3 regions of the Stenotrophomonas sp. Marseille-Q5258 genome follow, and region 2 is predicted to be linked to each of the others. Evidence: predicted binding sites of a transcription regulator. Region 2 holds the regulator's gene; each other region holds the start of a gene.
What was found. Region 2 encodes HrcA, which represses chaperone genes, less so after heat shock. Its sites were predicted from a motif close to TTNGCACTCNNNNNNNNNGAGTGCNAA; they were not measured.
Positions count from the first base shown of each region.

Region 1: a site for HrcA is predicted at 2,074-2,100, ahead of rpoH (RNA polymerase sigma factor RpoH). Genes of this name have one in related genera too.
Region 3: a site for HrcA is predicted at 2,628-2,654, ahead of OC534_RS01505 (co-chaperone GroES). Genes of this name have one in related genera too.

Region 1 is NZ_CAMPPN010000002.1:107,182-114,292, forward strand. Features, by position in the region: gene purD (phosphoribosylamine--glycine ligase) at 1-1,098, shown strand, start outside; gene rpoH (RNA polymerase sigma factor RpoH) at 1,188-2,063, opposite strand; gene ung (uracil-DNA glycosylase) at 2,499-3,215, opposite strand; gene OC534_RS01750 (response regulator) at 3,212-4,054, opposite strand; gene ftsX (permease-like cell division protein FtsX) at 4,062-5,012, opposite strand; gene ftsE (cell division ATP-binding protein FtsE) at 5,009-5,695, opposite strand; gene rhlB (ATP-dependent RNA helicase RhlB) at 5,790-7,111, opposite strand, start outside.
Region 2 is NZ_CAMPPN010000043.1:5,188-12,298, reverse strand. Features, by position in the region: gene dnaJ (molecular chaperone DnaJ) at 1-637, opposite strand, end outside; gene dnaK (molecular chaperone DnaK) at 799-2,733, opposite strand; gene grpE (nucleotide exchange factor GrpE) at 2,918-3,436, opposite strand; gene hrcA (heat-inducible transcriptional repressor HrcA) at 3,519-4,586, opposite strand; gene recN (DNA repair protein RecN) at 4,698-6,359, shown strand; gene fur (ferric iron uptake transcriptional regulator) at 6,541-6,948, opposite strand; gene bamE (outer membrane protein assembly factor BamE) at 7,052-7,111, shown strand, end outside.
Region 3 is NZ_CAMPPN010000002.1:55,929-63,039, reverse strand. Features, by position in the region: gene OC534_RS01520 (protein-disulfide reductase DsbD) at 1-194, opposite strand, end outside; gene cutA (divalent-cation tolerance protein CutA) at 194-532, opposite strand; gene OC534_RS01510 (endonuclease) at 633-2,429, opposite strand; gene OC534_RS01505 (co-chaperone GroES) at 2,701-2,988, shown strand; gene groL (chaperonin GroEL) at 3,042-4,691, shown strand; gene OC534_RS01495 (LysR substrate-binding domain-containing protein) at 4,822-5,721, opposite strand; gene OC534_RS01490 (glutathione S-transferase family protein) at 5,878-6,513, shown strand; gene OC534_RS01485 (LLM class oxidoreductase) at 6,530-7,111, shown strand, end outside.

The sequences.
Region 1 (7,111 bases), on a different contig from region 2:
GGCGTGGCGCTGACCGTGGTCGGCCCCGAAGTACCGCTCGTGGCCGGCGTGGTCGACCGCTTCCGCGCGGCGGGTCACCGCATCTTCGGGCCCACCGCCGCCGCCGCGCAGCTGGAAGGCAGCAAGGCGTACGCCAAGGACTTCCTGGCCCGCCACGGCATTCCGACCGCCTTCTATGCGGTGCACACCGAGGTGGAGCCGGCCCTGGCCTATCTCCGCGAAAAGGGCGCGCCGATCGTGGTCAAGGCCGATGGTCTGGCCGCCGGCAAGGGCGTGATCGTGGCGATGACCCTGGCCGAGGCCGAAGACGCGGTGCGCGACATGCTCTCGGGCAACGCCTTCGGCGATGCCGGTGCCCGCGTGGTGATCGAGGAGTTCCTCGATGGCGAGGAAGCCAGCTTCATCTCGATGGTGGACGGCCGCACCGCATTGCCGATGGCCACCTCGCAGGACCACAAGCGCGTGGGCGACGGCGATACCGGCCCGAACACCGGCGGCATGGGTGCCTATTCGCCGGCACCGGTGGTCACAGACGAGGTGCATGCGCGGGTGATGCGCGAGGTGGTCAACCCGACCGTACAGGGCATGATCACCGACGGCATTCCGTTCACCGGCTTCCTCTATGCCGGGCTGATGATCGATGCTGGCGGCGCGCCGAAGGTGATCGAATTCAACGTCCGCTTCGGCGATCCGGAAACGCAGCCGGTGATGCTGCGCCTGCAGTCGGACCTGGTGGATCTGGTCGAAGCGGCCATCGATGCGCGCCTGGACGCCGTGCAGGCCCAGTGGGACCCGCGCCCGTCGCTGGGCGTGGTGATGGCGGCTGCGCCCTACCCCGAGGCACCGATCACCGGCGATGTGATCCACGGGCTGGATCAGGTGCCTTCGACGGCCAAGGTGTTCCATGCCGGCACGACGCTTGACGCGCAGGGCCAGGTGCTCAGCGCGGGCGGCCGGGTGCTGTGCGTGGCGGCGCTGGGCGACAGCGTGGGCGACGCGCAGGCCAATGCCTACGCAGGTGTGGCGGCGGTGACGTGGGCCAACGAGTTCCATCGCAACGACATCGGCTGGCGCGCCGTGGTGCGCGAACGCGGTTGAGGCGCTCTGCGCTTTGATGCTGGAAAGGCCATTACACAAAAAAGCCCGGCATTGGCCGGGCTTTTCAATGCAACACCGTGCAGCCCGCGTTACGCGGTAAACAGCGCCTTCATCTTCTTCAGCGCGTTTGCTTCGACCTGACGGATACGTTCGGCGGAAACGCCGTATTCGTCAGCCAGTTCCTGCAGCGTCACCTTGCTGTCCGCGTCCAGCCAGCGACGGCGGATGATGTCGCGCGAACGTGCATCCAGCTCGGCCAGGCCTTCGCGCAGCAGCTGCAGCTGGTTGTCTTCGCTGTCGGCGCGCTCGTAGGCCATCGACGGATCTTCGTCATTGGCCATCAGATACGCGGCCGGCGACGGCGGCGCATGGTCGTCGTCGTCATCGCTGGACGCGTCGAAACCGATGTCGCGACCGGACAGGCGCGATTCCATTTCCAGCACTTCGCGCTCGGACACGTTCAGGTCCTTGGCGACCGCGCTGACTTCGGCCGCGTTCATCCAGCCCAGGCGCGTCTTGGACTTGCGCAGGTTGAAGAACAGCTTGCGCTGCGCCTTGGTCGTGGCGACCTTGACGATGCGCCAGTTCTTCAGGATGAACTCGTGCATTTCCGCACGGATCCAGTGCACCGCGAAGGACACCAGGCGCACGCCCATGTCCGGGTCGAAGCGCTTCACCGCCTTCATCAGGCCGATGTTGCCTTCCTGGATCAGGTCGCCCAGCGCCAGGCCGTAGCCGTTGTAGCCACGGGCCACGTGCACCACGAAGCGCAGATGGGAATGGACCAGCTCGCGCGCGGCGTCCAGGTCCTGCTCGTCGCGGAAGCGGCGGGCCAGGTCCTGCTCGTCATCGACCGACAGCACCGGAATCTGGTGCACGGCACCGATGTAGGCGTCCAGCGAACCGAGCGCACTGGGAATCGGGAGATTGTTTGCCACAAGGGCAGTAGACATGTTCTGGCTCATAAGGGGCATCTTAGCAGTCGGAAACTTGGACTGCTAAAGGAGAAAGAAGTTCCAGCGTTCCGTTCATGCAACGATGGCACCGATAACCCGGATAACGTACCGCGAAATGATGACAGTGGCGAGTGGCATCGAATCAACAGAATATTGCTTTTATTTCAACAAGTTGCCATGAAAACATCGGCAAACGGCGTCGTTTTTGCCTGAACGACCCGCGGGACCACGCCCATTCATCTGAAAAAAGGTTGCCCATCGTTCATCAACCGCCGGGCAGTGACCGGGGCGACCCGAGGACGGCACCGACCTGCCATTGGCCGCATCGCCTGCCGCTGATCCGGCGCGCTGCGCAGGAACCCGGGAGTCTGTCGTTGTGGCGTCGCATGCCCATGCGCAAACGCCAGGTGGCGCTCGCGATCATCGAAATGCTGAACGACTGGCTCAGTCCAGCCCGAGCTGCGCGCGCGGCGGCAGCGACCAGTCGATGGCACCGTGCCCGCGCCGGCGCAGGTACTCGTTGGCAGCCGAGAAATGCCGGCAGCCGAGGAAGCCACGGTGGGCCGACAGCGGCGAGGGGTGCGGTGCCTTGAGCACGCGGTGCCGGCCCGTGTCGATCACCTTGCCCTTCTGTTGCGCGTAGGCGCCCCACAGCACGAACACCAGACCCTCGCGCTCGCGGTTGAGCGTGTCCACCACATGGTCGGTGAAACCTTCCCAGCCACGTCGCTGGTGGGCGCCGGCATTGCCCTCCTCCACCGTCAGCACGGCGTTGAGCAGCAGCACGCCACGCTGCGCCCACGGCAGCAGGCAGCCGTGGTCCGGACGCGGCAGGCCGAGATCGGCCTCGATTTCCTTGTAGATGTTCAGCAGCGACGGCGGCACCGGCACCCCCGGCATCACCGAGAAGCTCAGGCCGTGCGCCTGCCCGGCGCCGTGGTACGGGTCCTGGCCGAGGATGACCACCTTGACCTGCTCGAACGGCGTGGCGTCAAACGCGGCGAAGATCTGCGGGCCGGGCGGGAACACCCGTGCCCCGGCGGCCTTGCGCTGGCGCAGGAAGCCGGACAGCTCGCGCATCTCCGGTCGCAGCAGCCACTCCCCGACCCGCGCCTTCCAGCTCGGCTCGAGCTGGATGCTCGGTTGTACGTCGTCGTTCATCGCACCAGGGGTTTTTCGTTGAGTCGGGCCAGCCGCAGCTGGAACAGCACCTTGGTGATCAGCAGCCGTTCTTCGATCGGCTTCTGCACCAGGTCGTTGGCACCGGCCTGGAGCAGGCCGGACTGGTTGAGCGGATTGCCATCGCCGGTCATCACCAGCACCGGCAGGCGGCGCTTGCCGTAGCCAAAGTCCACCCGCACGCGCTGCACCACATCGCGCCCGCTCAGTTCGCCCTTGAGGGTCACGTCGGTCAGCACCAGGTCGATGCGGTGGCTGCTGCGGCCCAGCGATTCGGCGGTGAGCAGCGCAAAGGCTTCCTCGGCGGTCAGCACGTGCAGTACGTTCAGGCCCTGCCGTTCCAGCATGCGCTTGGTCGCCTCGGCGACCACCCGGCTGTCTTCCACGTACAGGATCGTCGCGCCGGGAATCGTCTCCGGCTGCACGTAGCCACGGATGAAGGTGGCCAAGGCCTCATGGCCCAACGCCTTGTCGAAATAGTCGGTGACGTACTCGGTGAAGCGGCGCTGTTCCAGGTGCTGCTGCGCGTCACCGGACACCACGATCACCGGCACGTAGGCCTGGCCCGCGGTTTCGCGTACCAGCCGCGCCAGTGCCAGCCCATCGCCGTCGCTGAGCGTCAGCGAGGTGGTGACCAGACTGACCGGGCCGGCTGCCAATGCCGCGCGCGCCTCTTCGATGCTGGCGCAGCCCACCACGTCCACCGCCGGCAGCTCGCGCTGCAGCACATCGGCGATCAGTTTGCGGACCAGCTTGGAGCCGTCGACGACCATCACGCGCGGTGCGTCGTCGACCAGGTGCTTCAGGGCTTGCGGGCGCATGCGGGCCTCAGGTTTCGGTCGGACGGGTCTGGCGCAGGAAATGCCCCGTCACCAGCCACGCGCCCAGCCAGCCCAGCACCACGGTGCCGGCCAGCACGAGCGAAGAATGCAACAGGTCCAGCCCATGCAGCACAAACGGGCTGCCGTAGCTCTGCGACAGCGCGCTCAGCGGCGGGCGCAACGCCAGCCCGGCCACGCCGATCAGGCCGAGCGCGATCGCACCGGCGCCCAGGCCGTACCACGCGCCCAGGTACAGGAACGGGCGGCGGATGAAACCATCGCTTGCGCCCAGCAGCTGCAGCACGCCGATCTCGTCGCGGCGCGCCTGGATGTCCAGCCGCACCGTGTTGCCGACCACCAGCGCCGCGCCCAGCCCCAGCAGCACCGACAGCACCTGCACCAGGCGGGTGCCGAAGCCCAGCCACGCATCCAGGCGTTTGCGCCACAGCGCGTCGTGCTGCACCAGATCGGCCTGCGGCAGCCCTTCCAGCGACTGCGCCAGTCGCGCGTCATCGGCGCCTGCCACCGGCGTCACGATCAGCAGCGTCGGCAGCGGATTGTCGTTGAGCGCGTCGATCGCCTCGCCCAGCCCGGCGCTGTCGCGCAGCTCGGCGAGGCCATCGGCCGGGGTGCGCAGCGCCACGGCCGACACATCGGCGCGCCCGCGCAGCGACTCGGCCACCTGGCTGGCGCCGGCGGCATCCACGGACGTCTTCAGGAACAGATTGATGTCGCGCGACTGCTGCACGCTGCCGGCGAAGTGCTTGAGGTTGTCCAGCGCGATCGACAGGCCCAGCGGCAGTGCCAGGGCGAGCGCCATGACCATCACCGTGAGCAGCGTCGCCCACGGCTTGCGCCAGGCGCGGCCCAGGCTGAACACCACGCTGTGGCCGTGGTGATGCAGCCACACGCCGAGGCGCGACGGTGCCGCGGCTTCTTTGTTGGTCGGTGCGCTCATTCGGCCAGGTCCTGCGGTGAGATGTCGTCGATCAGCCGACCGTGGTCCAGGATCAGCACGCGCTTGCGCATGTGCCGCAGCAGGGCCAGATCGTGGCTGACCACCAGCACGCTGGTGCCGCGTTCGGGCAACTCGGCGAACAACGCCATGATTTCCGCAGCGAGGGTGGGATCGAGGTTGCCGGTCGGTTCGTCGGCGACCAGCAGCTTGGGCTCGCCAACGATGGCACGGGCAATGCCGACGCGCTGCTGCTCACCGGCCGACAGCTGCGACGGCAGCGCCTTCTCGCGATGGCCCAGGCCCATGCGTTCGAGCACCGAGCGCACCCGCTTGCCGATCTCGGCACGGCGTGTACCGCGCAGGATCAGCGGCAGCGCGACGTTCTCGGCGATGCTGCGGTCCATCAGCAGGCGGTGGTCCTGGTAGACCGCGCCCACCTCGCGGCGGTGCCGCGGGATGTTGCCGCCGCGCACCTTGAGCAGGTTGCGTTCGTCGAACAGCACCGCGCCGCGGCTGGGCCGCTCGTCGAGGTGGATCAACTTCAGCAGCGTGCTCTTGCCCGCACCGGAGTGACCGGTAACGAACAGCATCTCGCCGGGGGCGACATCGAAGCTGACGTCCACCAGTGCCTGGTGGCCGCCGGCATATTGTTTGCTGACATTGTCAAAACGCAGGACGCTCATCCCCTGATTATGCAGGACGAGGATGGCAGCGTGCAGGTGGGGGTAGAGGTCGGGAGCGCCGGCCAGTGGCCGGCCCTGTCACCGTCGCCGGGGCTTACGACCCCGACAGCATCCGGCGGATCTTGCGACCAATGCGGGTCAGGAACGACGCGCCCGCATCAGCGGCCGGTGCGGATGCGCGCATCGGCTTGGCAGTCACCTGCACCGGGGTCACCGGCTGGGCGGCGCTGCCTTCGGCAGTCCCTTCCACCGGGCGGCCATGACGGCGGCGACGGCGCTTGCGCGGTGCGCGCTCGCCTTCGACCGCCGGGCTGGTCGCCGCCGACGGGCCATCGGCCTGGACCGGGGCCTGCGCCGGACGCGGCGCGGCGGACACACCCTCGGCGGCCGGCTGCTCGCCTTCCACACGCGGCTTGCGTTCGCGGCGCGGCTTGCCATCGGCACTGCGCTCGCCCGGACCGCGGCGTTCGCCACGGCCACCGGACGGCTTGCCGCCGCGGCTGCTGCCACCGCCACGGCGCTGCTCTTCGGCGGCACGCGCTTCGCGCGCCTCGCGGAAGATCTGGCCGACGCTTTCATTCTCGTCGCCGTCCGCTTCGCCCTCGGGCAGCGGTGCGCGTTCCGGACGCGGCAGGGCGGTCAGGATCTCGCTGGTGACCGCTTCAACCGGAATCTTCTGCTCGATATAGGCTTCGATATCCGGCAGGCCCATCGCGTAGCGCTCGCAGGCGAAGCTGATCGCATCGCCTTCCTCGCCCAGGCGGGCGGTACGGCCGATGCGGTGCACGTAGTCTTCCGCGTCGAAGGGCAGATCGTAGTTGTAGACGTACTTGATGCCGTCGATGTGCAGGCCGCGCGCGGCCACATCGGTGGCCACCAGAATTTCCAGCTGACCCTTCTGGAAGCGGTTGAGCAGGCTTTCGCGCTTCTTCTGCGGCACGTCGCCGGACAGCACGCCGACGCGGTAGCCGGCGCGCTCCAGCGAACGCGCCACGCGCTCGACGAACACCTTGGTGTTGACGAAGACCATCGTGCGCGCGCCTTCGCTGCGCGAGAGCAGGCCCAGCAGCAGCGGAATCTTCTCTTCGTCGGCCGGGAAGTAGATGCGCTGGCGCACGCGCGCGGCGGTGATCGACTCGCTCTCCACCACCAGCTTCTGCGGCTCGTTCATGTGCTCATAGGCCAGCTCCAGCACGCGGTGGCTGAGCGTGGCGCTGAACAGCAGGGTCTGGCGCGTGGTGCGCTCGGGCATCCGGCGCAGCAGGAAGCGGATGTCCTTGATGAAGCCCAGGTCGAACATGCGGTCTGCTTCGTCGAGCACGCAGATTTCGCAGGCGTGCAGCGAGACCACCTTGTGCTGCTTGACGTAGTCGATCAGGCGGCCCGGGGTGGCGATGATCACGTCCACGCCCTGCT
Region 2 (7,111 bases):
CCGACAACACCTTGTCTTCCTCGACACGGCCGTTGCCGTGGCAGGTCTTGCAGGGATTGGGAATGATCTGGCCACGGCCACCGCAGTTGTGGCAGGCCTGCTGCATGGCAAAGATGCCGCGCTGCACGCGCACCTGGCCGCGCCCCTGGCAGACGGTGCAGGTGTCCACCTTGCCGTCTTCCGAGCCGTTGCCGTGGCAGTCACCGCATTCGGCCAGGGCCGGAATCTCGATGCGGCGCTCCACGCCCATCACCGCTTCTTCCAGGTCCAGCTCCATCACGTAGCCGATGTCGGCACCGCGACGGGCTTGGCGCGGACCACCGCCACCGCCGCCGAAGATGTTGCCGAAAATGTCGCCGAAAATGTCGTTCATGTCCGGGCCGCCCGGACCGCCGCCACCGCCCATGCCATGCTCGAACGCGGCGTGGCCGTGGGCGTCGTACATGCGGCGCTTGTTGGCGTCGGACAGGACTTCGTAGGCTTCCTTGCATTCCTTGAAGGATGCTTCGGCAGCCGCATCACCCGGATTGCGGTCCGGGTGGAACTTCATCGCGCAACGGCGATAGGACTTCTTCAGCTCTTCTTCGCTGGCGGTGCGGGACACGCCCAGCACTTCGTAGTAATCGCGCTTGCTCATAACTTGGATCGGGTTCCGGAAGTCGGGATTCGTCAACGCGCAAGAGCGGAACCAGGTCCGCTCTTGCGTCGGGCGCCCCGACAGGCCGGGATACGGCTGTCAGGACCTGGGGGAAACGACAACGGGACGCTGCCTGCGCAACGTCCCGCGTCTTGTCCGGATCAGGACTTCTTGTCGTCCTTGACTTCGGTGAACTCGGCGTCGACCACGTCGTCATGCGCGCCGTTGGTGTTGCCGGCACCGGCATCGGCACCCGCAGCGGCACCGCCCTGCTCGGCGGCGGCCGCCGCGGCGAACAGCGACTGGCCGGCCTCTTCCAGCACCTTCGACTTGGCTTCGATCTGCGCCTTGTCGTCGCCCTTCATCGCCGTTTCCAGGTCGGACAGGGCCGACTCGACCTTGCCGATCACATCACCACCGACCTTGCTGCCGTGCTCGTTGATCGCAGTACGGGTACCGTGGATCAGCGCGTCGGCCTGGTTGCGGGCTTGGACCAGCTCGTGGAACTTCTTGTCTTCCTCGCGGTTGGCTTCCGCGTCGGCGACCATGCGCGCGATCTCGTCCTCGGACAGACCCGAACCGGCCTTGATCTCGACCTTCTGTTCCTTGTTGGTCTTCTTGTCCTTGGCCGACACGTGCAGGATGCCGTTGGCGTCGATGTCGAAGGACACTTCCACCTGCGGCATGCCGCGCGGGGCCGGCTCGATGCCGGACAGGTCGAACTTGGCCAGCGACTTGTTGAAGCGGGCCTGTTCGCGCTCACCCTGCAGCACGTGCACGGTCACGGCCGACTGGTTGTCCTCGGCGGTGGAGAACACCTGCGAGGCCTTGGTCGGGATGGTGGTGTTCTTCTCGATGATCTTGGTGAACACGCCACCCATCGTCTCGATGCCCAGCGACAGCGGGGTCACGTCCAGCAGCAGCACGTCCTTGACGTCGCCGCCGAGCACGCCACCCTGGATGGCCGCACCCAGTGCCACGGCTTCGTCCGGGTTGACGTCCTTGCGCGGTTCCTTGCCGAAGAACTCGGTCACGGCCTGCTGTACCTTCGGCATGCGGGTCTGGCCGCCGACCAGGATCACTTCGCTGATGTCGCTCGAGCGCAGGCCGGCGTCATTCAGCGCCACGCGGCACGGTTCGATCGACTTCTTGATCAGCTCTTCCACCAGCGCTTCCAGCTTGGCGCGGGTCAGCTTGATGTTCAGGTGCTTCGGACCCGAGGCGTCGGCGGTGACGTACGGCAGGTTCACTTCGGTCTGCTGCGCGCTGGACAGTTCGATCTTGGCGCGCTCGGCGGCGTCCTTCAGGCGCTGCAGGGCCAGCGGATCCTTGCGCAGGTCGATGCCCTGGTCCTTGTTGAACTCGTCGACGAGGTACTCGATGACGCGGTTGTCGAAGTCTTCGCCGCCCAGGAAGGTGTCGCCGTTGGTGGCCAGCACTTCGAACTGCTTTTCACCGTCGACGTTGGCGATTTCGATCACCGACACGTCGAAGGTGCCGCCGCCCAGGTCGTACACCACGATCTTGCGATCCTTGTTGTCGCCCTTGTCCAGGCCATAGGCCAGTGCGGCCGCGGTCGGCTCGTTGATGATGCGCTTGACGTCCAGACCGGCAATGCGGCCGGCGTCCTTGGTCGCCTGGCGCTGGCTGTCGTTGAAGTAGGCCGGCACGGTGATCACCGCTTCGGTCACGGTCTCGCCCAGGAAGGCTTCGGCCGTCTTCTTCATCTTCTCCAGCACGCGGGCGGAGATTTCCTGCGGCGCCATCTTCTTGGCGTCGCTGGTCTGCACCCAGGCGTCGCCGTTGTCGTGGGCCAGGATGCCGTAGGGCACGTGCGCGATGTCCTTCTGGACTTCAGCGTCGGTGAACTTGCGGCCGATCAGGCGCTTGACGGCGTAGAAGGTGTTCTTCGGGTTGGTGACGGCCTGGCGCTTGGCCGAGGCGCCCACCAGCACTTCGCCGTCCTTGGTGTAGGCGACGATGGAAGGCGTGGTGCGGTCACCCTCCGCATTCTCGATGACGCGGGCCTTGCCGCCGTCCATGATCGCCACACACGAGTTGGTGGTGCCGAGGTCGATACCAATGATCTTGCCCATGAGGGAGACTCCTGAAAGTTCTGGGAACATCCGGCTGCTGCCGGGTTATGAATGGGATGTGTGGGACGCCGGGAAGACTTTCAAGCCATCCACCGAACACAGTGTCCGATGGCTGCCAAACGCGTTCAGCGTCCGGTGATGGGGCCGGGCGGAACCGGCCCCGTCCGCCGGGGAGCGCCCGGCGTCACGCGTCGCGTGCGACCACGACGAGGGCCGGGCGCAGCAGGCGATCATTGAGCTGATAGCCCTTCTGGAACACCTGGACCACGCTGCCGGGTGCCGCACCGGGCGCGTCGACCTGGCTGATCGCCTGGTGGTGGTCCGGGTTGAACGGCTGGCCGGTCGGGTCCAGCAGGGTCAGGCCGTTGTCCGCGGCGACCTTGAGCAGCTGCTTGTACGTCAGCTCCAGGCCTTCGCGCAGCGGGCTGGGGTCGGTGCCGGCGGCTGCCAGGCCGGCGTCGAGGCTGTCGAACACCGGCAGCAGCTCGCCCAGCAGCTTTTCATTGGCGAAGCGGCGCGCCTGCTCGACGTCGCGGGCCACGCGCTTGCGCTGGTTGTCCAGGTCGGCGCGCTCGCGCAGCGACTCGGCCTTCAGCAGCGCCAGCTCGTTGTGCAGGCTCTCGACCTGCTGCTGCAGCGCATCGGCCGGGGCCTGCTCGCCGGTCGACGTCTGGGATGCGATATCTGACTGATCTTGGTTCATTTCCGTTTCCCTGGCGGTGACTCCCCGCCTCCACCCACCCCTATGTGGGCGCGCCGACCGGTTTCAAGAGCTGAACCGTCGATCAGGCCCGCTCACGGGACAATCCGCCCGGTCCACCCGGTTCCAACGCCGCCCCCAGCACCTCGGCCGTAGCCTGCACCAGCGGAATCATGCGGTCGTAGGCCATCCGCTTGGGGCCGATCACCCCCAGCACGCCCAGCACCCGGCCACCGGCCGAGTACGGGGCGGTCACCAGCGAGACGCTCTCCAGCGGCATCACGCCGGTCTCCTCGCCGATGAAGATGCGCACGCCCGGGGCCTGGATGGTGCGCTCCAGCAGCTGCAGGATCTCGCGCTTGCTGGCGAACACGTCGAACAGCTCGCGCAGGCGCTCCAGGTCCGACAGGTCCTGCACCCCCATCAGCCGGGTCTGTCCGGCCAGCACCATGTCATCGGCCGGCGGCACCAGCGCCTGCTCGGCCAGCTCGATGCTGTGCGCCAGCAGCTGCTCCATCTCCGACTGCGCGTCGCGCAGCTCCAGCAGCAGCCGCGCGCGGATCTCCGACAGCGGCCGGCCCGCGCACTGCGCATTGAGGTAATTGGCCACCTGCTCCAGCTCGCCCGGCTCCCAGCTGCGGCGCGGCTCGATCACCCGGTTCTGCACCTCGTTGTCGGCGAACACCAGGATCGCCAGCACCCGGCGCGCGTCCAGCGCCACGAAATCGATGTGGCGGAACGCGAACTGCTCCCGGCGCGGCGCACTCACCACGCCCACGAAATGGCTCATCGCCGACAACAGCTCCGAGGCGCTGCCCAGCAGTGCCTGGGTGCCGGTACCGGTGGCCAGTTCGCTGCGCAGGCGGGTCAGTTCGCCCTCGCCTGGCGGTTGCATCTTGACCAGGCTGTCCACGAACACCCGGTAGCCGTTCGCGGTCGGCACCCGGCCTGCCGAGGTGTGCGGCGAACTGAGCAGGCCCAGGTCTTCCAGATCGGCCAGGATGTTGCGGATGGTGGCCGGGCTGACATCCAGCCCCGCATGCCGCGCCAGGGTCTGCGACCCCACCGGCTCGCCATCCTGGATATGGCGCGCGATCAGCGTCCGCAGCAGATGGCGGGCACGGGGCGCAAGATGGGGAGAGGAAGGGTGCATGGAATCAGCCTGTGAGACGCCCCCTTAGATAATGGCTGGACCCGGCGTTGGCAAGTCATTGGAGCCGCCCCTCGCCCATGCTAGCTTTGCGCGGCTCACGAACCTCAGACCATGCTTAGACATCTATCGATCAAGGATTTTGCAGTCGTCCGCGCTACCGAACTCGAATTCGGGCCGGGCATGACCGTGGTCAGCGGCGAAACCGGCGCGGGCAAGTCGCTGATGGTGGACGCGCTGGGCTTCCTGTCCGGGCTGCGCGCCGACAGCGGCGTGGTCCGCCACGGCGCCGCCCGCGCCGAGCTGTCGGCCGAATTCGCCCCGCCCGCCGATGCGCCGGCGCGGCAGTGGCTGCGCGACAACGAGCTCGACGACGAGGACCAGTGCCAGCTGCGCCGGATCATCCGTGCCGACGGCGGCTCGCGGGCCTGGATCAACGGCCGGCCGGTCACCCTGTCACAGCTCACCGAACTGGCCGCCACCCTGGTAGAGATCCACGGCCAGCACGAACAGCAGGCCCTGCTGTCGCGGCCCTCGCAGCTGGCCCTGCTGGATGCCTACGCCCGCAACGAGGCCGAACGCAGCCAGGTCCGCCAGGCGGCGGCCCGCTGGCAGGCACTGGTGGACGAGGCCGAGGCCCTGTCCAAACAGGGAGACGTGAGCGACCGCATCGGATTCCTTGAACACCAGCTGGGCGAACTGCAGCGCGAAGACCTGGACCCCGCCTCGATCGTGGCGCTGGGCAGCAGCCATCGCCGGCAGGCGCACGCCAGCGCGCTGATCAGCGCCTGCGATGTGGCCGCCGGCCGCCTCAACGGCGACGACGACGTGTCCGTCCTGCAGTTGCTGCAGCAGACCCGGCATGATCTCGCCCGGGTGGCCGAACACGACACCCGCCTGGGCGAGGTGGACGCGCTGCTGGACAGCGCGTCCATCCAGCTGCATGAAGCCCTGTCGCTGCTGGACCGGGTCCATGACGACCTCGACGCCGATCCGGAGCAGTTCGAGGACATCGAACGCCGGCTGGGCCGCCTGCACGATCTGGCGCGCAAGCATCGGGTGCCGATGGAAGCCCTGGGCGAACACCGTGACGCACTGGACGCCGAGGTCGAACAGCTGCGGGGCGCGGACGAGCGCCTGCAGGCCCTGGCAGGCGAGATCCAGCGCGCGAGCGGGCAATGGCAGGCCGTGGCGGCCGCGCTCAGCGCCAGCCGCCAGCAGGCCGCAGCCGCCCTGTCGCAGACCACCACCGACCTGATCGGCGAGCTGGGCATGGGCGGGGGCCAGTTCCTGATCGACATCGAGCCCCAGGCCGTGGCCAAGCCGGACCCCAACGGCGCCGAGCGCGTCGAGTTCCTGGTCGCGGCCAATGCCGGCCAGCCTCCCCGCGCCCTGCGCAAGGTCGCCTCCGGCGGCGAACTGTCCCGGATCTCGCTGGCGATCGAGGTGGCTGCCCTGGGCCTGGACGCGGTGCCGACGATGGTCTTCGACGAAGTGGATTCGGGCATCGGCGGCGCCGTGGCCGACATCGTGGGGCAGAAGCTGCGCGCCTTGGGCGAAAAGCGCCAGGTGCTGTGCGTGACCCATCTGCCGCAGGTGGCCTCCAAAGGCCATGCCCATTACCGGGTCAGCAAGGCACCGGTGGACGGCATGACCCAGAGCGCGGTCGAGAAGCTGGACACCCGGGCGCGCGAGGAAGAGCTGGCGCGCATGCTGGGCGGGGTGGAAGTCACCAAGGAAGCCCGCGCCGCGGCGCGGAAACTGTTGCAGGCCTGACCGGCCCTGGCAACCGGCAGGCGACGACCCCCGGTCGTCGCTGCGTTGCACCCCGACCGACGGCATGGCCGCCGTAACGGCCGCCGACGGTCGGGCGGCCGGCAAGCGGCGTTGGGAACGCCTGCGCCGTGCCTTGCGGGAGCTACTTGCGGGAGCTACCCGCGTAACAGCCGTCTGGCGGTTACTTGCGCTTCTTGCGCACGTAGAGCACCAGCGAGTGCTCTTCCAGCTCGTAACCGTGGTCGGCCGCGATCTTGCGCTGCAGCTCCTCGATCTCGTGGCTTTCGAACTCGATGATCTTGCCGCTGTCCACGTCGACCATATGGTCGTGGTGGCCGCCGCGGTCGAGTTCATAGACGGCCTGGCCGCCCTCGAAATTGTGCTTCAGGACCAGGCCGGCGGCCTCGAACTGGGTCAGCACCCGGTACACCGTCGCCAGGCCGATCTCGTCGCCGTGCTCGAGCAGCTGGCGGTAGATGTCCTCGGCGGTCATGTGGTGCTGGGCGTTGCGCTGCTCAAGCAGGGCAAGGATCCGCATCCGCGGATGGGTCACCTTCAGGCCGACTTTGCGCAGGTCGTGGGTTTCCATAATTCTCCGTTCATTGGCGATTTAGCGCCAGCTGCCTCGGATTGGGTCGCGGCGACACGTCGGGAGTGTATCATCGACTCGATTTCCCCAAACGCCATTCCCGATGCGCAATCTCCTGCTGGTCGCCGCCGTTGCCCTGTCCACCACGGGCTGCGGCATCATC
Region 3 (7,111 bases), on a different contig from region 2:
GTGGTGCGGTGGCGGTACAGGTAGTAGCCCGGGGCGATGGACCAGCGCACTTCGATGCGGTCGCGGTCACGCGCCTGCGCGGTCAGCCCGAACGCCTCATCCACCGGAAGCAGGTCTTTCTCACTGACAGCCCAGGCGGGCAGGGACAGCACCAGCAGCGCGCACAGCGCGGCAACACGACAAAGCAGCGTCATCAATCACTTTCCTCACGGGTCTGCGCCCGAATCCAATCCAGGTACGCCGGTAGACCGGCGCGGGTTTCGACCGCAATGCACTCGGGGAGTTCATACGGGTGCAGGGCCTGCACGCGGGCGATGGTCGCGTCCAGGCGGGCGCCGGTGGTTTTGATCAGCAGCTGGACCTCGGGGTCCTCGCTGATCCGGCCCTGCCAGCGGTACGTCGAGTGCGCGCCTTCCAGGCGGGTCACGCAGGCGGCCAGCCGTTCCTCCACCAACGCGTGTGCCAGCCGCGTGGCGCAGGCCACGTCGGGGCAGGTGGTGAACAACAGAAAGATGGGATCGGCGGTCGACATGACCCGCAAGTATAGGGCCGTGACCGGCCGGTCCCGGCGGGACCGGCCGGCAGCGCTCAAACCCGGTCGTGCCGGCCGCTGGCCGGCAATGCCGGATACGTCAATTCGCCAGCTGGCAGGTCGCCGGCCTGGCCGAGGTGAACAGGGCCGGGGTGGCCCACTCGGGGTGGTCGATGAAGGGGTTGCGGTTGCCCTGGAAGCTGTAGATCACCTCGTTGCGGGCGCGTTCGGCCGCATCCGGCGGGTCGGACAGGTGCCAGTCGATCAGGGTCGAGAGCAGGCCCATGTACGCCGGCGAAGCGGAGGTCTTGACGATCCTGCTGCGGTCGTCGGTCAGCTCCAGGTCCGGCTCGGACTGGCCGGTCTTGGCGTCCTTGCCACCCTCATAGCGGATCGCCATGTACATCACCGCCCGCGCCATGTCGCCCTTGCGGTGGCCCCACACCTCGAAGGTGCCGCCATTGCCGTCGGGTGTGCGCACCCAGTTGGAGTTGCCCGGGTAGCCGCCGCTGCCGCCGCCAAAGCCGTTGTTGGACTCGGTCGCGCGCTCGCCGCAGCTGCTGTCGCACTTGCCGAACGGCTTGTTGCCGCGGTCGGCGTTCCACTGCGCATCGGTCAGGTACAGCATGTGGGTGTCGGTGTAGGGCGCATACGGCAGCCCCTTGTCACCGGTGGTGCTGGCAAAGCCGAGCGAGTTGGGCCAGGTGTGCTCGCGGTTGTAGGTCAGCCCGCTGCCCGTGCCCGCGCGGCCGCTGACCTTGGTGTAGCTGCGGTTGCGGTAGGCGTCCAGGATCCTGCCGCTGTTGTTGGGATCTTCGTCGGCGATTTCCAGGATGGTCCAGGTGCTGGTGCCTGAACCGCTGTACGGATAGGCGGTATGGCCCTTGATGGTTTCATGCAGCGAGCAGCGCAGCTGGCTCGGGGTGGAGGTGTTCACCCGCGAGTAGTACGTGCCCGGCGTGCCAGGGTCCGGATTGCCCGGGTCGGGGTTGCCGGTCGTGGTGGCAACGGTGAACGCGATGCGGGTGTCCGCTGCCGGGCGGGCGCCCTGGGCATCGGTGATGCGGGTGGCGCGGATGTCGAAGCGGCACGCCTCGCCGGCCACCAGTGCCGTGTTGGTGGACAGCGTGAAGCGCGAGCCGCTGCTGGCGTGGCTCAACGGCACGGTGCCGGACTGGCCGCAGCTGAGCACGAACGCGCCGCTGGCCAGGGTGACCGGCTCGCTGAACGTCACGCTGAGGTCGGCGGCCGCCGGGAAGGTGCTGGCGCCCTGTTCCGGCGTGGTGGCGCGTACCGACGGCGGGGTGTTCGGCCCGGTGCTGCCGCCGCCGCTGAAGGTCTGGCCGTTGTTGCAGGCGCCAAAGGTCTGCGTCGCCGAGGCGGCCCAGGTGAAGTGGGCGTACTGGCTGCCGCTGCCGGTGAGCTGCAGGGAGGTGCCGGGGGCGGTGCTGTTGGTCTCGCTGACCGGAATGTTCTGACTGGTCAGGCCGGCCGCCGGGCCGCCGGAGGCGGTGATGGTGCCCTCGTAGCTGATGAACTGCACCACCTTGCCGCTGGCGTCCACCAGCGCGATCCCGTCGTTGGCGCCGTTCTGCAGGCCGTTGCTGGGGTAGGTGACCGTGGCCAGGGTGGCGCTGCCGCAGCCGGCGGCGGTGCCTGCCGGTACCGGATTGTTGGCGTAGACCGTGGCTGCCGACGGGGTGCTGCCGTTGTACAGGTACAGCCGGTAGTCGGCCAGGTTCTCCCCGGCGGTGGCAACGACTTCGATGGCCTCGCCGACATCGCCGGCGGGGGTACTGTCGTCGTAATGCAGTTCATTGATGAACACATCGGCCCGGGCGGTGCCGGCGGCGAGCGCCAGCAGACAGCCCAGGGACAGCGGGGTGAGCAACCTCATCTACGGCTCCTTGTGATTGGGAATTGCTGGCCGAATCTAACCAATCCAAATGACACATTTATCTAATGTGTCGCATTCGGCCCCCACTTATGGGACGTGCGTCAAGAATCGAAATTTACGTGCGACCCCCCTTGAAAGGGCGGTGGGCAGCACCATCTCTGCCCTGTCCCGCACTGTCGGGTTTTTTCGTGAGCGGTGCTGGCAGTCGCCTTGTGCGAGTGCTAACATCGCCAGACTTTTCCAGACCAATCAATAACTTAAGAGGTCTCATATGAGCATCAAGCCGCTTCACGACCGCGTTGTGGTCAAGCCGATCGAAGCCGACGAAATCTCCGCCGGCGGCATTGTGATTCCCGATTCCGCCAAGGAAAAGTCCACCAAGGGTGAAGTCGTGGCCGTGGGCCCGGGCAAGCCGCTGGACAACGGCAGCGTCCGCGCGCCGTCGCTGAAGGTCGGCGACAAGGTCATCTACGGCCAGTACGCCGGCAGCAGCTACAAGTCCGAAGGCGTCGAATTCAAGGTCCTGCGCGAAGACGACATCCTCGCCATCGTTGGCTGAGTGCGTCGCGCCCGTTCCTTCTGATCCAACCCAATCATTCGAGGTAAGAGCTAATGGCTGCCAAAGATATCCGTTTCGGTGAAGACGCCCGTTCGCGCATGGTGCGCGGCGTCAACGTGCTCGCCAATGCCGTCAAGGCCACCCTGGGCCCGAAGGGCCGCAACGTCGTGCTCGAGAAGAGCTTCGGCGCCCCGACCATCACCAAGGACGGCGTCTCCGTCGCCAAGGAAATCGAACTGGCTGACAAGTTCGAGAACATGGGCGCGCAGATGGTGAAGGAAGTCGCGTCGCGTACCAACGACGACGCCGGCGACGGCACCACCACCGCCACCGTGCTGGCCCAGGCCCTGATCCGCGAAGGCGCCAAGGCTGTTGCTGCCGGCATGAACCCGATGGACCTCAAGCGCGGTATCGACAAGGCCGTGATCGCCGCCGTCGCCGAGCTGAAGAACATCTCCAAGCCGACCGCCGACGACAAGGCCATTGCCCAGGTCGGTACGATCTCGGCCAACTCGGACGAGTCGATCGGCAACATCATCGCCGAAGCGATGCGCCGCGTGACCAAGGAAGGCGTCATCACCGTTGAAGAAGGCTCGGGCCTGGACAACGAGCTGGACGTCGTCGAAGGCATGCAGTTCGACCGCGGCTACCTGTCGCCGTACTTCATCAACAACCAGCAGTCGCAGACCGCTGACCTGGACGATCCGTACGTGCTGCTGCACGACAAGAAGATCTCCAACGTGCGCGACCTGCTGCCCGTGCTGGAAGGCGTCGCCAAGGCCGGCAAGCCGCTGCTGATCATCGCCGAAGACATCGAAGGCGAAGCGCTGGCCACCCTGGTGGTCAACACCATCCGTGGCATCGTCAAGGTCGTGGCCGTCAAGGCACCGGGCTTCGGCGACCGTCGCAAGGCGATGCTGGAAGACATGGCCGTGCTGACCGGCGGTACCGTGATCTCCGAGGAAATTGGTCTGTCGCTGGAAAAGGCGACGATCAAGGACCTGGGCCGCGCCAAGAAGGTGCAGGTCTCCAAGGAAAACACCACGATCATCGATGGCGCCGGCGAGAAGGCCAACATCGAAGCGCGCGTGACCCAGATCAAGACCCAGATCGAAGACACCTCGTCGGATTACGACCGCGAAAAGCTGCAGGAACGCGTGGCCAAGCTGGCCGGCGGCGTGGCCGTGATCAAGGTCGGCGCCTCGACCGAAATCGAAATGAAGGAAAAGAAGGATCGCGTCGACGACGCCCTGCACGCCACCCGTGCAGCCGTTGAAGAAGGCGTGGTCCCGGGCGGCGGCGTCGCCCTGGTCCGTGCGGTCACCGCGCTGGCTGGCCTGAAGGGTGCCAACGAAGACCAGAACCACGGCATCCAGATCGCCCTGCGCGCGATGGAAGCCCCGCTGCGTGAAATCGTCGCCAACGCCGGCGAAGAGCCGTCCGTGATCGTCAACAAGGTCAAGGAAGGCACCGGCAGCTACGGCTACAACGCCGCCACCGGCGAATTCGGCGACATGCTGGAATTCGGCATCCTGGACCCGACCAAGGTGACCCGTTCGGCGCTGCAGAACGCTGCCTCGATCGCTGGCCTGATGATCACCACCGAAGCAATGGTTGCCGAAGCCCCGAAGAAGGATGACGGCGCTGGCGCAGCTGGCGCCGGCATGGGCGGCATGGGTGGCATGGGCGGCATGGACTTCTGATGCAACGGCCGGCCGCTGGCTGGCCCGCATCGGTCCGATAGGTGCCGACCCCCGGTCGGCACGTATCCGCCACGAAACAGGAAAAACCCCGCCGCAAGGCGGGGTTTTTTTTTTGCGCGCGGGGCGGCGTTCAGCGCGCGCTCGCCGGCGCCTCGACTTCCTCCTGCAGCCAACCCAGGAACGCGGCGATGGCCGGGTTCTCCTCGGCCCCGGGCAGGGTGACCGCGTAGTACGCAAACCGCGTGGGCCACGGCTGGTCCAGCGCGATCGCCAGCCGCCCGCTGGCTACGTCGGCCTGCACGTACAGGTCGCGCACCAGCGCGATGCCCTGGCCCGCTTCAGCGGCACGGATCAGCAGCACATCATCATCGAAGGCCGGCCCGCGCGTGATGCGTGGGTCCGGCGGGAGCCCCAGCGCGCTGAACCAGAGCGACCAGTCGCTGCGGTCCGAGTCCTGCAGCAGCGGGTACTGCAGGCAGTCCACTGCCGCGCGGATCGGTGGCCCGGCGGCGAGCAGGGTCGGGCACGCCACCGGCAGCAGCACCGGGGCCGCCAGGTGTCGCGAGACCAACCCGGGATACTCGCCAAGGCCGTGACGGATCGCAATGTCGATGCGGTCGCGACGCAGGTCCACCAGGGTCGAGGAGGCTTCCACCCGCACTTCGATGTCCGGATGCCGTTCGGTGAAGCGCCCCAGTCGCGGCACCAGCCACGACGCAGCGAAACCGGGCACCGTACTGATGGTCAGTGTCTGCCGCGCATGGATGGCCTCCAGCGCGGCCATGCTGTCCTGGATCTGATCGAACGCCCGCAGCAGCGCCGGATGTACCTGCGCGCCGGCCGGGGTCAACGCGACTCCCTGGCGCGTGCGCGTGAACAGCGCCACGCCGGTGCGCGCCTGCAGCAGCTTGAGCTGCTGGCTGATGGCACCGGGGGTGACGCCCATGACGGCGGCGGCCGCCTTGAGGCTGCCATGACGGCCGGTTTCGACGAAGGCGCGCAGCGCCAGCAACGGAAGTACAGCGCCCATGACGTTAGATTTTCTCTCTTTTGTGGGCAGGATAAATCGTTCTACAGCAGGCATTGGGCTGCGTAGCATCGCGATCATGTTGAAACGCGGGAAGTTAGTCCAGCTGCGTTTCCCGGCACGCCGCCGCCCCCGTCCATTGCCCCACAGGAGACCGCCGTGTCCCCCGCTTCGCTGCACCTGTACACCGACAGTTCGCCCAACGGCTTCAAGATCACCATCGCGCTGGAAGAACTCGGCATTCCCTACACGCTGCACCACGTGCGCATTGCCGAGGGCGAGCATCGCCATCCCGACTACCTAGCACTGCATCCACACGGCCGCATCCCCGTGCTGGTGGACGAGGCGGCCGGCATCACCGTGTTCGAGTCCGCCGCCATCCTGTTGTACCTGGCCGAGCAGAGCGGACGCCTGCTGCCGCCCACGCCCGCCGCGCGCTGGGCGGCCATCACCTGGCTGATGTTCCAGTCCGCCAGCGTCGGGCCGATCCTTGGCCAGCGCGTGCACTTCGAGATGTTCGACGCGCAGCCCAACGCCGCTGCCATCGCGCGCTACCGCAACCTGAGCGCGGCCTTCTTCGCGACGCTGGATCAACGCCTTGCGGGCAATGTCTGGCTGGCCGGCGAGACGTACTCCATCGCCGATATCGCCGGCTACGGCTGGACCCACATCGCGCGGATCATCGACATGGATTTCAGTGCCTACCCGCACCTGAGCGCGTGGCATGACCGCATGTCGCAGCGGCCGGCGGTGCAGCGTGGCGTACAGCGTCCCGAACCGGCAACCGGCCCTTGATCCAGGAGTTCCAACGATGACGCTGTTGACCGATATCGCCGCGATGCCGGCGCCCCTGACCGGCGCCTCCGCCCCTGCGTTCGTCCACCACGCCGGCTACCAGCGCATGTTCCGCGAGGGCGCCCTCACCCTCGGCATCTTCCTGCCGCTGCGCGTCTACCAGGGCGACATGCAGGTGCTGGCCGGGCAGGCGGATCTGGTGCGCCAACTGGACCGCGATGGTTTCGCCGCGACCTGGGTGCGCGACGTGCCGCTGTTCGATCCGCTGTTCGGCGACGCCGGGCAGGTGTTCGATCTCTTCACCTATCTCGCCTTCCTTGCCGCGCGTACCGAGCGGCTGGCGTTGGCCACGGGCAGCGCGATTTTCACGCTGCGGCACCCGATCGACCTGGCCAAGGCGGCGGCCACCCTCGACCAGCTGTCCGGCGGGCGCCTGGTGCTGGGTATCGCCTCCGGGGATCGACCGGTCGAGTTCCCCGCGTATGGGCTGGATCACGCCACGCGCGGCGAGCGCTTCGCCGCGTCGGTCGCCTACGTACGCCAGTTGATGCAGTCCGGCCCGCTGCAGATCGACTCGCCGCTGGGCGTGCTGCAGGGC